DNA from 2 places in the Microbacterium koreense genome. Region 2 is predicted to be linked to the other one. Evidence: predicted binding sites of a transcription regulator. Region 2 holds the regulator's gene; the other holds the start of a gene.
The links. Region 2 encodes LexA, which represses DNA repair genes until DNA is damaged. Its sites were predicted from a motif close to TCGAACANNTGTTCGA; they were not measured.
Positions count from the first base shown of each region.

Region 1: ACFQZV_RS03275 (Rv2578c family radical SAM protein) is a predicted target of LexA. The motif match lies at 1,967-1,982, and genes of this name have one in related genera.

Region 1 covers NZ_JBHTIM010000001.1:711,980-720,358, reverse strand. Annotated here, with positions in the region: gene ACFQZV_RS03285 (acyl-CoA dehydrogenase family protein) at 1-295, opposite strand, end outside; gene ACFQZV_RS03280 (M15 family metallopeptidase) at 498-1,868, opposite strand; gene ACFQZV_RS03275 (Rv2578c family radical SAM protein) at 1,991-3,055, shown strand; gene ACFQZV_RS03270 (DEAD/DEAH box helicase) at 3,064-5,139, opposite strand; gene ACFQZV_RS03265 (antibiotic biosynthesis monooxygenase) at 6,217-6,837, shown strand; gene ACFQZV_RS03260 (efflux RND transporter permease subunit) at 6,858-8,379, opposite strand, start outside.
Region 2 covers NZ_JBHTIM010000001.1:2,386,536-2,394,914, reverse strand. Annotated here, with positions in the region: gene hflX (GTPase HflX) at 1-86, shown strand, start outside; gene ACFQZV_RS11285 (S9 family peptidase) at 73-1,980, opposite strand; gene ACFQZV_RS11280 (hypothetical protein) at 2,027-3,421, opposite strand; gene lexA (transcriptional repressor LexA) at 3,481-4,161, opposite strand; gene ACFQZV_RS11270 (LysM peptidoglycan-binding domain-containing protein) at 4,396-4,761, shown strand; gene ACFQZV_RS11265 (histidinol-phosphate transaminase) at 4,855-5,940, shown strand; gene hisB (imidazoleglycerol-phosphate dehydratase HisB) at 5,937-6,551, shown strand; gene hisH (imidazole glycerol phosphate synthase subunit HisH) at 6,548-7,198, shown strand; gene priA (bifunctional 1-(5-phosphoribosyl)-5-((5-phosphoribosylamino)methylideneamino)imidazole-4-carboxamide isomerase/phosphoribosylanthranilate isomerase PriA) at 7,251-7,997, shown strand; gene ACFQZV_RS11245 (SseB family protein) at 7,981-8,379, shown strand, end outside.

The DNA.
Region 1 (8,379 bases), 1.7 Mb from region 2:
CGAGGTCGTCCTGGATGCCGAAGGCACCCGCGAGCGAGCCCTGGCCGGCGCCGATCGTCTCTTCGAGCACGATCGCGCGGAAACGGTAGTCCTGCAGCATGCCCGCGCCGCCGAACTCTTCGGGTACCGACAGACCGATGAGACCGGCCTCGCCCGCGGCGAGCATCGTCGCGCGGTCGATCTCGCCGTCCTGGTCCCACTGCTTACGCTTGTCTTCGGTCGCGTAGCGCTTGAGGAATTCCTTCACGACGTCGCGGAAGGCTTCGTGGTCCTCGTCGTAGATGTTGCGCTCCATGAGGTGCGTCCTTTCGTGAATCTTCGGCGGGGCCCGCGGCCTCATCGCCGCGAGCGAGTCTAGTCATGTAGACCCCCGATTCGGGATCCCTGTGGGATCGCATCTCACGATTCGCGGTACGCAGTGCCAGGTTTTGTCGAATGCCTCCATGCGACCGGATGCGGCGACCCACAGCCGTCGAACATCGTCCTGTCGACGCGGCTCAGTGGTCGTGTTGCGGCGCGGGCGGGAGGCCGAAGAACTCCTCGAGCGTGTGCCACCCACCGTCGTGGTATTCGGCGGCGAGCTCGACACCGATGTACCGCAGGTGCCAAGGCTCCGGCAGGTATCCCGTGACATCGGTTCCGCCGTCTTCGTAGCGCACGATCCAGCCGTAACGCCAGGCGTTCTCCGCGACCCACGCGCCTTGGGGCGTCGCCGCCAGGTCGTCGATCGTTCCGCACACCTCCGAGCACGGAACGACGTCCACCGCGAGGCCAGACTGATGCTCACTGTGTCCCGGGCGCGCACTCACGACGTCAGCGCGCTCCTGACCCTTGGTGGCGACGTGGTAGTCGTACGTAGCCACCTGTGTGTCGTACGAGCGGTAGGCGCTGCCGACGGCGATGTCACCGGCGCCGGCAGCCCGCGCGTCGGCGGCCATCGCCGACAACGCCGCTGCCGCATCGGCGCGGAGCACACCACCGTCGAGGCTGCGCGTGTCCGCGGGCGCCACGAGACCCGAGGGCGCGTGGTCGATCGGCTCGAGGGGCCGATCCTTGTTGATCACGACCCATGACCGGTCGGGATCGTCGAGGCTGACGCAGGCTGCGATTCCCAGCGCCACGGCGTCGCGGAACTGCGCGGCACCGCCGGCCGCGGCGATCGCCGCACTCTCGTCACCGTCGGCGAGGGCAGTGGTGAAGTCGGAGTCGAGGCACGGGTCGACGACCGCATCCACGGCGAGCTCTCCCGCAGAGCCCGCGACCGGTTGCGGTGTCGCCGGAAGCACCGACGACAGATCGACGCGGATCTCGTCGACGCCTTCGGGCTCGACCGGCAGCTCGGCGACCACGACCACCGGATCCGGCGCCACCGCAGCGGTCACAGCAGCCGCAGATCCCGTGATGAACAAGCCCGCGACAGCCGCGATCGCGGTGATGCCGGCTCCGAAGCGCGAATGCGCGCGCGCATGACGCGCGGTCGTCCGTCGCACTGCGGGCCCGGCCAGCAGCGGAGCGACTCCGGGCCGCGACACAGCGCGAGACACCAGGGGCTCCGGCGCGCGCGGACGAAGGATCGCCGGCCCGCCTGCCGGCGGCACGACCGCCGCGGGACGGACCCCACATGTCCAGGCCATCATTTCGACCCGCTCCGCGACCTCGCGCTCCCGAGCCTCTCTCAATGCTCGACGCGTCATCGGCGGCGGTGTCGTCTCCGCCCGCTCGGTCCCGACAAGACCGCCGTCGCGCACACCGCCGTCGGCGCCCACTGGGGAGCCTTCGCCGACCTCGGGGTGCGCGAACGACCCCTCGCGCAACGCACGTGCGGCACGACGGGTCGCCGGGATTTCGGGTGGGCCGGAGGCAGCCATCCCGGCCATTGTCCCCCGACATCCTGAGACGCGCCAGGATGAATCCCCACCCCGGCGCGTCGTGTTCGAAGCATCTCTCTCTCACTCTTGACATACATACGAAGTTTTGTTCGAATCAGGATATGCGGTGGCAGGGACAACAGCTCGGCTCGACGGATGCGGCGGCGCTGCCCGGTCTCGAGCACCTCAGCGGTTTCGTCCAGTCCGTGACGACACCGGAGTTCGCCGGCACGACGTTCCATGAAGTGCTCTGCAAGTCGGCGCTCAACCGCGTGCCCGGCGCCTCGGCCATGCCGTTCGACTGGACGGTCAACCCATACCGCGGGTGCACGCATGCGTGTTCGTACTGCTTCGCGCGCGCGACGCATGAGTACCTCGAACTCGATGCGGGGCGCGATTTCGATTCGCAGATCGTGGTCAAGGTCAACGTCGCCGAAGTCCTTCGGCGGGAGCTCGCTCGCGGCACGTGGCAGCACGATCCCGTGATGCTCGGAACGAACACCGACCCCTACCAACGCGCCGAGGGCCGGTACCGCCTGATGCCCGGGATCGTCTCCGCCCTCACCGACTCGGGCACACCGTTCTCGATCCTCACCAAGGGGACGCTGCTCAGGCGCGATCTGCCGCTGCTCGCCGAGGCCTCTGCTTCCGTCGACGTGTCGATCGCGATGTCGATCGCCGTCTTCGACGATCCACTGCAGAACGCGATCGAGCCGGGAACCCCGACCGCGAGCGCGCGCCTCCAGACCGTGAGGGCCGCGACGGATGCGGGGTTCCGAGTGACGGTCTTCTTGATGCCGATCCTGCCGCACCTGACGGATTCGGTCCCGGCGATCGACGATGCCCTCCGACGAATCAAGGATGCCGGCGCCGTCCGGGTCGTCTACGGCGCCCTGCATCTGCGCCCCGGAGCCAAGCAGTGGTTCCTGCGTTGGCTCGAGCGCGACCGCCCAGATCTCGTGTCGTCGTACCGCGGCTTGTACCCCGGCGTCTCGGCGACGGCGCCGAAGGCGTATCGCTCCTGGCTCGCCAAACGGGTTCGCCCGTTGCTGCGGGCTCACGGTCTCGACGGACACGACGAGGACTCACCGCCCCACCGAAACCCGGGCCGAGCGACGGCGGCGACGGTCGTCACGACCTCACGAGGCCGGACTGCACGTTCGGCGGGGGCGGCGATGCTTTTCTGACGGACGGCTCAGACCGGAACCACCTGGCGGCCCGAGAGCTCCTCGAGCAGGTCGTCACCCGGACGAGCCTCCTCGAAGGGCGCGTCGATCTCGGCACGATCGAGCAATTCGGCCATACGCCGACGACGCTGACGCGTCACCAGCGACACGACGGTGCCCGCGCGCCCCGCCCGACCCGTGCGGCCTGAGCGGTGCAGGTAGGTCTTGAACTCGTCGGGCGGATCCGCCTGCACGACCAGATCGATGTCATCGACATGGATGCCGCGGGCCGCCACATCGGTGGCCACGAGGACGCTCACCCGACCCGATGTCAACCGCGCGAGATTGCGCGTGCGCTTGGCCTGATTGAGGTCGCCGTGAAGGGCGACGGCATGGATGCCGGCATCCTCGAACTGCTCGGCGAGCATCTCGGCATAGGCGCGGGTGCGCGTGAACACGAGCGTCTTACCCTCGCGGTCGACGAGCGAAGCGAGGATCTCGGGCTTGTCCCGGTGGTCGATGACGAGCACCCTGTGGTCGATCGTCGACGATGCCTGGTCTTCGCCGGCGACTTCGTGCACCGCCGGCTCAACGAGGAACTCGTCGACGAGCGAAGCCACCTCGCGGTCGAGCGTGGCGGAGAAGAGCAGCTTCTGCGAACCCTCGCCTGTCAGACGCAGAATGCGCTGTACGGGCTCGAGAAAGCCGAGTTCGCACATGTGGTCGGCTTCGTCGAGCACGGCGATGCGCACCTCGGAGAGATCGAGCTTGCGTTGCTCGACCAGGTCTTCGATGCGCCCCGGGGTGCCGATGATGATGTCGACGCCCTTCTTGAGCGCCCCGACCTGACGCGCCTGCGGCACGCCGCCATAGATCTGGGTGGTGAACAGTCCGACGCTGCGCGCGATCGGCTGGATGGTCCGATCGATCTGGAGCGCGAGTTCGCGCGTCGGCGCAAGGATCAGCGCCTTCGGTGAACGGCCGAACTCGCGCCGCTGCCCGGCCTGCGAACGCAGGACGGCCTCGACGAGCGGGGCGCCGAAGGCAATCGTCTTGCCCGACCCCGTGCGCCCGCGGGCGAGCACGTCGCGCCCGTCGAGGATCACGGGGATCGTCGAGGCCTGGATCGGGAACGGACGCTGGGCGCCGAGGTCGTCGAGAGTGCGCACGATGTTGTCACCGAGTCCGAGATCGGCGAACGTCGTGTCGGCGACGTCCTGCGCCTGTACCGCGTCGGCGCGAAGGCGATCATGCACGACGTCGACGCGGTCCTGCTGCGCCGGGGCGGTGCGGGCCGTCCAGTCAGAGCGGTTGGGACGGCCGGCGCGCCGGTCGTCGGTGCGCCGTTCGGGGCGCGACCCGGCCCGGTCGTCGCGGACAGGGCGGTCGTCGTATCGGCGAGTCGGGCGTTCCGAGCCGCGACGGTCGTCGTACCCACGCCCGTCGCGCGCGGGCTTCTGACGCGACCCACCATCGAATCGGCGGTCCTCTCGGGCGGGACGCTCCTGGTATCGGCCGCCGGTTCGCGTCGGGTTCTGTCGGCGGTCACCGTCGAAGCGACGATCGTCGCGCGCCGCGCGATCCGTGGGACGTCGGTCATCACGCGCAGGTCGGTCCGTGTATCGGCGGTCGCCGTCGAACCGACGATCGTCGCGGGCCGGACGGTCGCCGCGCGCGGGGCGACCCGATCGGGCGGGGCCGCGTGCGTCGTCCCGGCGTTCGGTGGCCTCGGCGCGATCGCGCCACCCGCCCCGCGGGCCGTCGTGCGAGCGAGAAGCCCCGGCGGTGGGTCGGCCGCGATCGTCCGCGAAGCGTCGCTCGTCGCGGGCGGGACGCGCGTCCCGATCGCGCGGGGCGTGGGTCCGGATGCCACGCGCCTCATCACGGCCGGCCCTTTCCTGGGCGGTCCACCGACGCTTCGCCGGTTCGTCCGTCTCGGCGCGATATCCGCGGTGCTTCGGGCTACGGCTTCCAGGCTTGTCTCCCGCACCGTATGCGGCATCCGGTCGCCGCTTTCGGTCCTGGTACGAGCTCTTTTTCTGTCCGTAGCGCGGGTCGAAGTTCTTGGGCGCTCGACCGCCGGCGGGTTTCTTGTTCTTGGGCATGGTGGTGTCCTTCTGGTTCTCGCACGAGAACAGCGACCGCACGCGCGGTCTACCCGGACTAACGTCGGCCGGGGCCATTCACAGTGATGGTGATGCGCGTCGATCGACGCTCACCATCGGCCCCATGGACTCACAACCACTCCGCTTCGCCGATCGCGAGCGACGTCCAGAGCCGACATTCCAGGCTAGCGCGGATGCGGCTGGGAATCACCTGGTCGCAGGCGGCTTGATATACCACTATTCTTATGCCACCGGCACACGCCGGAACTGGGGAGCCCTGTAAGCCACCGGCGACACTCTCCGCAAGGGTCGTCCGGGGGAGGGCGAGCAACCCTCTGCGGGTGGTTGCCGCTACCGACGGTGACCGATGACCCTCCTATCCCCCACTCCACCCCCACTGCTCTCACCGCGCATGCCCCTTCTCACCCGCGCGGCACGTACCGATGTCGTGCCCGAAGCCCCTTCCGCAACCCCCGGCGCCTCCCACCGGTTGGGCGCGCTCGCGACCCTCGCTCTCATGACGGGGGTCCTGCTCGCCGTCGTCACGACGCACGACGGAACGTGGTGGACGCTCCACTTCTCCCAGCTGGGCACGCACCAAGACTTCTCCGGTCGCACCTTCAACTCGACCGTCATCGTCTCGGGCGCGCTGCTCTCGGCATACGGTGCGGTCATCGGCGCCGACCTGAGGGCAATCGCCCTCGGCCCGCGCCGATCGACGTGGATCCGGGTGTCGATCGCGTCCGCAGGCCTGCACATGATGCTCGTCGGGCTCATTCCGATTCCGGTGAGCCCCGTCGCCCACGACCTGGCGGCGACCGGGCTTGCGCTCTCGTTCCTGTCGTTCGTCGCCTCGGGGCTGGGCTGCACATCGTTGCCGAAGGGCTATCGTCGCTTCGCCGTGGTCGGCGTCGTCGTCCTCGCCGTGGGGATGGCGGTGCTCACCGCAGGTCTCATCACCCTTGCGGCATACGAATCGATCGCCTTCTCGACGATGCTCTTCTGGCTGGTCGGGATGCCGCGTGCCCTGCGCCCCGCCCCCGCACCTGAGACCGCCTCCGAGACCCCAGAGGAATCATGGCCCCTCACGACCTCCACCCGATCACGGTTGCGATCGAACGCCGCATCGACCCGTCCGCTGCCGCGGAAGCAATGGACTGGATGCACACCGGCACGGAGCTCGCGGGTGGTTTCGACGGTTTCCTCGGCTCGGGCTGGGTACGGTCGGGTGAGGGAAGTGACCTCTGGTACATGCTCTACCGCTTCCGCGACATCACGACGCTCGAGTCGTGGGAGCAGTCGCCCGAACGGTCGTCCTGGCTCGCGGCGGGTCGCGGTTTCGCGCACGAGGTCCGTAGTGAACGCCGGACGGGAATCGAGGGCTGGTTCGACGCTCCCCGCGCGACCCACGTCGAGCCGAGCGGCAGTCGCCCCACCGATGACACCGCGACCGGTCCGGTCCAGCAGCCGGTTCCCGCTGCGCCGCCGCGCTGGAAGCAGGCGGTGACGATCTGGCTCGGGTTCTTTCCGACCAACCTTCTCGCGTCCTGGTTGCTGGGCTACGTCCCGGGCTTCGATGAGTGGCCCCTCGTGGGTCGCATCCTGCTGACCACGGTGCTCCTCACACCGTTGATGACCTACGCGATCCTGCCATTCGTGACACGGATGCTGCGCCCCTGGCTGCAGCGGCGCCGCTGAGCGGCGCCGCTGCACGCGACTCAGTCGCGCGGCTCGGGGTGGTCGTCGCTCGCGGGGTCGTCCCCTCCGCCGAGGTCCGCCGGCTCATCCGTCGCTTCCGTGGTCACAGCGTCGTCGCCGGCATCCGGTTCGTCCGCCGCCGCTTCGAGGTTCATCGCGTCGATTGACTCCGCGGCCGGCTCGTCGGCTTCACCACTTTCGCTCACCTCGTCGTGGGTGTCCGAATCCGACGCCGACGCGGTGTCACTGTCCGACGAAGTCACCGGCTCCGCATCGCTTTCCGAGACGTTCACAGGCTCCGCCGCGGTGTCACCCGTCGGCGGGGCCTCCGGGTCTGCATCCGACTCGAGGGTCGCGACGGGGGCGACGGGCAGCGCAACCGCGCCGGTCGTCGCGGCCGCCTCACGCAGGCGCCGCTCACGGCGCGTCAGGGGCGGGGCGGCGGCCGCATCGGCCTCCGATGCCGCGGCTCCGGCATCCGGGGTTCCGTTCTTCGCCGCGCGCCTGGCCTGACGGCGTTCCTTGGCACCTTCCACCAGGTTGTAGAGCGTCGGCAGCACGAGGAGCGTCAGCACCGTCGACGACACCAGACCACCGATGACGACGATTGCAAGCGGCTGCGAGATGAAACCGCCGTGACCGGTGATGCCCAGTGCCATCGGCGTGAGGGCGAAGATCGTCGCGAGGGCGGTCATGAGGATCGGCCGCAGACGACGCGCGCTTCCGGCGATCGTGGCCTCGTGGGCCGACAGACCCTTCTCGCGATACTGGTTCACGAGGTCGACGAGCACGATCGCGTTCGTCACGACGATGCCGATCAGCATGAGCACGCCGATGAGCGAGGCGACACCGAGCGGCACACCGGTGGCGATCTGCAACAGGATCGCACCGGTCGCGGCGAACGGCACCGAGACGAGCAGCAGCAGCGGCTGGCGCAGCGACTTGAACGTCGCGACCATCACGATGTAGACGATGAGGATTGCGGCGAGCAGCGCGAGTCCGAGTTGCGTGAACGCGTCCTCCTGCTGGGTGACGACACCCCCGAGTGCGGCGTCCGCGCCGGCCGGCAGGTCGGCGTCGGCGAGTGCTTCGCTCACCGCGGTCGAGGCAGCCGCGAGGTCGTCGGTCGACGGCGTGACCGTCACCGTCGCGGTACGCTGCCCGCCCTGCGTCGTGATCGCGGTCGGGCCCTGGCTTTCTTCGACCTCGGCCACCTCGGACAGCGGCAGCGGACCGGTCAGGGTTTGGATGGGCAGGTCGCGCAGCTCTTCCAACGTTGCCGGCGTCTCGGACGCCGCGAGGTATACCGTCAGGGCGGTGTCGTCGATTTCGACCGACCCGATCCCCTGCGGCTGCATCGTGTTGGACACGAGCGCACCGACGGCGACCTCCGAGAGACCGAGCGATGCCGCCTTGTCGCGGTCGACCGTGACGGCGATGTAGGGCAGCGAGTCCGAGAGGTTGCTCGTGACCTGACCGATGCCGTCACGTCCCGACAGTGCCTCGACGACCTCGTCGGTCGCTTCCTGGAGGGTCGTGGAG
Region 2 (8,379 bases):
TCGTCCACGCCCATGTCGGCGAGCGGTTGGCGGCCGACTTCGAGCCGTTCCTGGACGGACGGCCGCGTCCGCTCAGTCGAGGCTGATCGCGGGAACGTCCGGAGGGGTGAACCCGAAGACCGCGCCGAGGAACGCCAGTTCGGTCTCGAGGGCGTGCACGACTGTGTCGCCGCGACGGAAGCCGTGCGCCTCGCCTTCGTAGAGCACGTACTTGTGGGCGACGCCTTGGCCGGCCAAGGCGTCGCGGACGGCTTCGGACTGTGCGGGGGGCACGACGGCGTCCTCCGAGCCCTGCAACAGCAACAGCGGGACTCGGAACAGTTCGGGGCGCGTCAGCGGCGAGCGTTCGAGATAGACCTCCTCGGCATCGGGTAGCGGCCCGATGAGCCCGTCCAGGTAGCGCGCCTCGAAGTCGTGGGTGTCGGCGGCGAGCGTACGGGCGTCCCCGACGCCGTACCGCGAGATGCCGGCCGAGAAGGCGTCGGTCCGCGCGACGCCCGCGAGCACCGTCCATCCTCCTGCGGAGCCGCCGGCGATGGCGATGCGGGCGGGGTCGGCGAGTCCGGCGTCGGCGAGCCCGCGTGCGGCGGCGGCGACGTCGTCGACGTCGACGACCCCCCACTGCCCGAGGAGTCGTTCGCGGTACTCGCGCCCGTAGCCGGTGGATCCGCCGTAGTTGACGTCGAGGACGCCGATGCCGCGGCTGGTGAGGTACGCGATCTTTCCGGATGCCGCGGGCCCAGAGTGCGAGGTGGGGCCGCCGTGGACGAACACGACGTACGGTGGCAACTCTCCCTCCGGCGCGTTCACATCAGGGTTGGTGGGCGGGTAGTCGAAGGCGTGGACGTCCCCGTGCGGACCGGTGAAGGTGACGGCGCGGGGGCGCGGCATCCACCGCGACCCCCAGGGGGACTCGCCCCCGCGGACGACGGATGTCGAGCCGTCAGAGACATCGACGAGCCAGAGGCCGGGGCCGTCGGTCGTAGCCGACCCGCTGATGAGCACGCGCGTGCCCGAGACGTCTTCGATGACCGCGCCCGCCACGACCGGCACATCGAGGGTCGTGGCGGCGCCGGTGGTGCGGTGGACGATGACGATCCGGTCGGCGCCATTTGTGCGGACCGCGACGATCCGACCGTCGGCGAGATGCCCGAACCAACGCAATCCGAGCACCCACAGTCCGCCGCCCGTGTCGGCGTCGGCCGGTGAAAGGTCTGCGATGCCGGCTTCGGTCCACCGGCGCAGGTTCCACCGTCCCGTCGGGTCATCGACGAACACCAGTCCGTCAGGCGTCCATTCGGGCTGGAGGGGCGCGGTATCCCCTCCGGCGACGACCGTCCACGTGGTGACGCCGTCGGCGCCGAGGCGCCCGACGCGCAGTTCGGTGCGGTCCCAGGGCATCGCCGGATGATCCCAGGCGATCCACGCAAGGCGTGTGCCGTCGGGCGAGAGGGCGGGCTGGGCGACGAAGTCGCTGCCGGCGGCGAGGCTGCGGATGCGCGACGGGTCGGATGCCGCGGACCCGTCGGCGGGGATCGCCACGATGTCGCGGATCGGGACCGGTGCGTCGGTGTGGCGCTCACGCACCGCAAGAAGCTGACCGTGCTGCCAGGTCAGGCCTCCGAAACGGGTGTCGCCGTCTTCCGGCGTGAGGGCGATCGGCGCGCCGCCGGGGGAGAGCCGGCGCACGCGCTGGTCGGACTTCTCGACGAACACGAGGTCTCCCGCATCCGTCGCCGTCCAGGAGCCGCCGCCGTACTCGTGCACGCGTGAGCGCGCGCTCCAGGGGGCGGGGAGCACGTCTTCGATCTCTCCGGTGATCCCGCGTCGGCGAACCGCAGACCTGCCACCTTCGTCGGGTCGCGTCTCGCCCCACCACAGATCATCGGCCACGAAACGCGCGCCTTCGATGCGCGGGGTGGCGGCCGAGACGGCCGATGCGGTCAGGGGAGAGGGCCAGGCGCCGTAGGGAATAGTCACCCTTCCACGCTAGGCGCTCGGCCGACCCTTCGCAGGGGGCGTTTCGTCAGGAGGTGGTGATCGATTCCGCGTCGACGTCGACGTCGCGGTCGACGGCATCGTCCGTCTCGTCGTCTGCGCCGTTCGGCGCTTCGGCCGGGCGTCGCTGGAGGAGTTCGAGCACCCAGGCGACGAGGAACGACACGGCGATGACCAGGAGCGCATCGCCGAGCGACAGCGGTCGGAGCGAGAACAGCCAGAGCACACCGAGCACGGCCACGATCGTGCGCACGAGGACGCGGTGCTCACCGATCCAGGTGCCGAAGGCCCCGGTGTCCAGTCCACGGGCCCGCAGGCGCGTGCGGACCGCGGCGTTCGTCGTGCGGGCGGCCGTGCGCACCGACACTGCGGTGCGCGAACCGCTCATCACCCACCCCAGGAGGGCGACGAACACCCCCAGCATGCTCAGGACGACCGCGGTCTGCGTCATCCCGTCGACGATCCGTCCGTAGATCACATCGAGTGCCGATGGCGAGATGTCGAGGTTGCCGGCGGCCAGGGCGACCGCCGTCTGGCCGATCGAGAACGTGGCCGCGAGCGCGCCGGCGGAGAGGGCCATGCCGATGCCGGTGCCCATGACCGCGACGCCGCGGCGGCGCGCGAGGGCGATCCCGAGCCCGAACAGCGCGAGGGTCAGGACGGGCAGCCACCAGCCGAGCGCGTCGGCGATGGTGTAGCCGACACGGACGGCGTCGAGGCCGGTTCCCTCGCCGACGATGATCACCCGGTCGACGGCAGGGATGAATTGGGCGACGGACACCCCTTGGTCCACGAGCGTCTGCTGGACACGTTCGACGATCACACCGACCTGGATGCCGACGCCGTCGGCCGTGCGGACGACGAGACCGCCGCCGTCGCTGGTCGCGGCGGTCGTGAGCGCGCGGTGCGCGGCCCGTGTCGCGACCGACCAGACTTCGGCGAAAGCGGCGGACTCGATCACCGCGGTCACGGTTTGGGATACGAGCCCCTCAAGGCCCTGTGCCGCCGGTGCCTCCAGCAACGCGAGCGCGTCCGCCGCGCGCGGGGGCAGGCCGAGCTCGGCGATGCCGTCGAAGACGCTCCCGGTCAACTCGGCGAAGTCGACTTGGGTGGTCACCGCATCCATCGTCTGATCGATGATCATCTCCTGGACCGCAGGGTCCTCGGCGAGAGGGGCGAGGGTTTGGACGAACGCGTCCTCATCGACGAGCTGCACGCGCGCCCATGCGCCGACGATCGACACCGGCACGAGGATCGCCGCGATCGCGATGCACAACGCGGACGCGATCGCCCGCCACCGTGACCCGGCGGGACGTTCCTTCGCGCTCGCGCCGGAGAGCTCGGCGTTCTCTTTCTCGAGCTGTCGGATGCGGGCGATCAGGGCGGCGTCGGATTCGATCTCGACAGCGGGGGAGTCCGTCATGCCTCCTATCTTGGCGGCACAGCGGCTCGTCGTCACCTCTCCGGGCGGGATCGGGTCGCTCAGACCGTGCGGAGAACTGCGACGACCTTGCCGAGGACGACCGCTTCATCGCCCAGGATCGGCTCGAAGGCAGAGTTGCGGGGGAGCAGCCACGTGTGGCCATCACGCTGTCGGAAGGTCTTCACCGTGGCCTCGTCGTCGAGCATCGCCGCCACGATGTCGCCGTTCTCGGCGGTCGCCTGTGACCGAACGACAACCCAGTCGCCGTCGCAGATCGCGGCGTCGATCATGGACTCTCCCGACACCTTCAGCATGAAGAGGTCACCCTTGCCCACGAGTTGTCGGGGGAGCGGGAAGATCTCTTCGATCTGCTGATCGGCGGTGATGGGCACGCCGGCGGCGATGCGACCGACGAGCGGTACGAGGGCGGCGTCGCCGAGGGCGGGGGCGGTGTCGGCCGGATTCTCGGCGGCCTGGCCGGGAAGGTCGATGAGCACTTCCATCGCGCGGGTCTTGCCGGCGTCGCGGCGCAGGTACCCGCTCAGTTCGAGTTGGTTGAGCTGGTGGGTCACGCTCGACAGCGACTTGAGTCCGACGGCGTCGCCGATCTCGCGCATGCTCGGCGGGTAGCCGTGGTGTGCGATGGAGCGCTGGATCACCTCGAGGATGGCGAGCTGCTTGTCGCTGAGGCTCCGTCGCCGCCGCGTACTCGGCTTCTCGCGGCCGATCGCTTCGCTCATCTCCAGCTCCTGTCTTCGAATGTCGGAGGCCCGTGGTGGGGTGTTCCTGTCGAAACCGTATCCGGTTTTCGGCGGTGCGAACGGTTGCGCTCCGCGTGTCGTGTTCGAAAGCCGTCGCCGCGACACCGTCATTGACAGTTCGAACAATCGAAGATAGATTCGGAAAAGAACTTCGTATCCGGCTCTCCCGGCCGAGAGCCGGATGCGAATCTCTCCCCACCTACGGAGGCAGCCATGACCGCGATCCCCGCACACGCCGGAGTCCCCGCCTACCGCGCGACGCGTCTGCGTCTCACCGCCCGCGGTCGCCGTGTCCTCGCGGGCGTCGCCGCGGTCCCGGCCGCCGCCGTCCTCGCGTGGGCACTGCTCAGCGGGGGGAGCGCGATCGCCACGGCCGGGGCCGCCGCGCCCGCCGACACGTTCGAGTCGGTCACCGTCGCATACGGGGACACCCTCTGGTCGATCGCCCAAGAGATCGCTCCCGGCGCCGACCCGCGAGACGTCGTCGGTGAGATCTCGCGTCTCAACGCGCTCGCCGGTGCCGAACTGCAGGTGGGGCAGTCGATCGCCATCCCCACGCAGTACACCGACGCGGACTGATCCGCGTCCCTCCTTCGCGATGCACGTGGTCGCAGGGTGACGTCCTGCGCCGGCAAGGAGGGGTATCGCCGCGCGAATGCCTACGATGGCGAGGTGAACGTGCGCCTGGACGACCTCCCCCTCCGTGACGATCTCCGTGGACAGACGCCGTACGGCGCACCGCAGGCGCCGCTGCCGGTCGCCCTCAACGTAAACGAGAACACGCATCCCGTGCCGGCAGACGTCGCGGACGACATCGTCGACGCGATCGCGCACGCGCTCCGCGATGTCAACCGCTACCCGGATCGCGAGTTCGCCGAACTACGGGCGGGGTTCGCCGACTATCTCGGCCAGGGACTCACCGCCGATCAGATCTGGGCCGGGAACGGCTCGAACGAGGTGTTGCAGCACGTCCTGCAGGCCTTCGCGGGCCCCGGGCGGGTCGGGTTCGGATTCGCTCCCACGTATTCGATGTACCCGCTGCTCACGCGGGGCACCGGTGCGGAATGGGTGGCCGGATCGCGTGGCTCGCGGTTCACCCTCGACCCGCGAGAGGCCGCGGAGCAGGTGCGTGAGGTGGCACCGGATGTCGCCTTCCTGTGCGCCCCGAACAACCCGACCGGCACTCCGCTCGATCTGGAGGTGATCGAGGCGGTCTACGACGCCACGGACGGCATCGTCATCGTGGACGAGGCCTACCACGAGTTCTCGCCGCACGGCACACCCTCGGCAGTGACGCTGCTGCCCGGGCGGGAACGTCTCGCCGTATCGCGCACGATGAGCAAGGCCTTCGCCTTCGCCGGTGCGCGCGTGGGGTATCTGGCAGCCGACCCCGCGTTCATCGATGCGCTGCGCCTCGTCCGTTTGCCTTACCACCTCAGCGCGTTGACGCAGGCCGCGGCCTCGGCGGCGTTGCGCCATTCTGCCGAGATGCTGCGGATGGTCGACGAGATCGTCGTGCAGCGCGACCGGATCTCAGCGACGCTGGAGGCCCTCGGCTACGAGCCCTACGAGAGCGGGTCGAATTTCGTCCTCTTCGGCGGGGTGGAGGACCCCGCCGCGGTCTGGCGTGCGCTGTACGACCGAGGCGTGCTCATCCGCGACGTCGGGATCCCCGGCCATCTGCGCGTGACGGCGGGCACAGAGGACGAGACCACCGCATTCTTGGATGCACTCGCCTCGCTAGGATCGAGGGCATGACCCGCACCGATTCGCCCCGCGTGGCGTCGATGCGTCGAGCCACGAGCGAGTCGACCGTCGAACTCGAACTGAACCTCGACGGCACCGGACGCAGCAGCATCGACACCACGGTGCCGTTCTTCGATCACATGCTCACCGCGTTCGCCAAGCACTCCCTCACCGACCTCACCGTCCGCGCATCGGGCGACACCGACATCGACGCCCACCACACGGTCGAGGACGTCTCCATCGTTCTCGGCCAGGCGATTCGCGAGGCCCTGGGCGACAAGGCGGGCATTTCGCGCTACGGAGACGCTCTGGTTCCGTTGGACGAGGCACTCGCGCAGGCTGTCGTCGACATCAGCGGGCGGCCCTACCTCGTTCACTCGGGAGAGCCCGCGGGCTTTGAGTTCCACCTCATCGGCGGGCACTTCACGGGTTCGCTCGTGCGCCACTCGTTCGAAGCGATCTCGTTTCACGCGGGGCTCACCGTGCATGTCATGCTGTTGGCCGGCCGCGACCCCCACCACATCGCCGAGGCCGAGTACAAGGCCTTCGCGCGGGCGTTCCGTCACGCGAAGGCGCGCGACCCGCTCGTGGACGGCATCCCCTCCACGAAGGGTGCCCTGTGAGCGCACGGCCGCTCGTCGCCGTCCTCGACTATGGGTCAGGCAATGTCCACTCCGCGGTGAAGGCGCTCGATGCCGCCGGCGCCGATGCCCGGCTCACCGCTGATCGAGGTCTGGTGATGGATGCCGATGGACTCGTCGTCCCGGGCGTCGGCGCGTTCGCGGCGGTCATGGACGCGCTGCGAGCCAGCCGGGGCGACGAGCTGATCGGGCGGCGCCTTGCGGGAGGACGCGCCGTACTCGGCATCTGTGTCGGGATGCAGGTGCTCTTCGACCGCGGCGTCGAGCGCGGCGTCGACACCGAAGGACTCGGCGAGTGGCCCGGCGCCGTGACCGAACTCGACGCGCCCGTGCTGCCGCACATGGGGTGGAACACCGTCGCGCCGGGCGAAGGCTCCCGCCTCTTCGCGGGGCTCCAGGACGAGCGGTTCTACTTCGTGCACTCGTACGCCGCGCAGGACTGGGTGCTGGACGTCCAGCCACCGTTCCCGCAGCCGGTGCTGACCTGGTCGCGTCACGGGGAGCCCTTCCTCGCCGCGGTCGAGAACGGCCCGCTCTCGGCGACCCAGTTCCACCCCGAGAAGTCGGGGGAGGCGGGCATCCGTCTGCTGGCGAATTGGGTCGAGGGCCTCGGCGGGACTACTCTCTGAAATCGTGCCGTCTGCGGGCCCCCGTTCCGCAGGGCGAGTCGCACGAGGAGCCATGAACGATTTCGCATCGAGTCCCGAGTTGATCCTGCTGCCGGCGGTCGACGTCGCCGACGGCAAAGCCGTGCGGCTGACGCAGGGTGAGGCGGGGAGCGAGACGAGCTACGGCGATCCCGTCGACGCGGCGCTGGAGTGGATCGGGCAGGGCGCTCAATGGATCCACCTGGTTGATCTCGACGCCGCCTTCGGCCGCGGCAACAACAGCGCGATCCTGCGCAAGGTCATCAAGCACGCCAAGGGCGCGCAGGTCGAGGTGTCCGGCGGCATCCGCGACGACGCGTCGCTCGAGGCGGCCCTGGACAGCGGCGCCGCCCGCGTCAACCTCGGGACGGCGGCGCTGGAGAACCCCGAATGGGCGGCGAACGTCATCGGTCGGTTCGGTGAGCTCGTCGCGGTCGGTCTCGACGTGCGCGGCACGACCCTCGCCGCGCGTGGGTGGACCCGCGAGGGCGGCGACCTGTGGACGGTGCTCGACCGACTCGAAGAAGCAGGATGCAGCCGCTACGTCGTCACCGACGTCACCAAGGACGGCACCCTGCGCGGCCCGAACCTCGATCTCCTCCGTGAGGTCACCGCGCGCACGGCCAAGCCCGTCGTCGCCTCGGGCGGGGTGTCGAGTCTGGACGACATCGCCGCGCTGCGTGAGCTCGTGCCGCTGGGCGTCGAGGGATCGATCGTCGGCAAGGCACTGTATGCGGGCGCGTTCACGCTCGCCGAGGCACTGGATGTCGCCGGACACTGACAGCTGCGATCACGGCAACACGGGCGATTCGGCCGGAGTGCCGTGGGAGGGGCGTCGTTTCCGCGACAACCCCCATGGAGGCGACGACGGATCGGCCGATCCCGCGTTGCTGGCGGCGTTGCGCGCGTTCCGCGCCGGTCACGGTGATCAGGTGGCGGTCGTGGACGCGTACCGCACCGCGCGGCTGCTGATCCCCCTCGTCACCGAGAAGGGCGACGAGGGGGTCGGGCCCACCGGGCTCACCGTCGACAAGACGCAGGAGCTGTCGATCGTCTCGGTGGCCGCCCCCGACGGCAGGCGCGTTCTGCCGGTGTTCACCTCCGTCGCGTCGATGGCGCGATGGGATGCTGCGGCACGCCCCGTACCTGCAGACGGCGTGCGC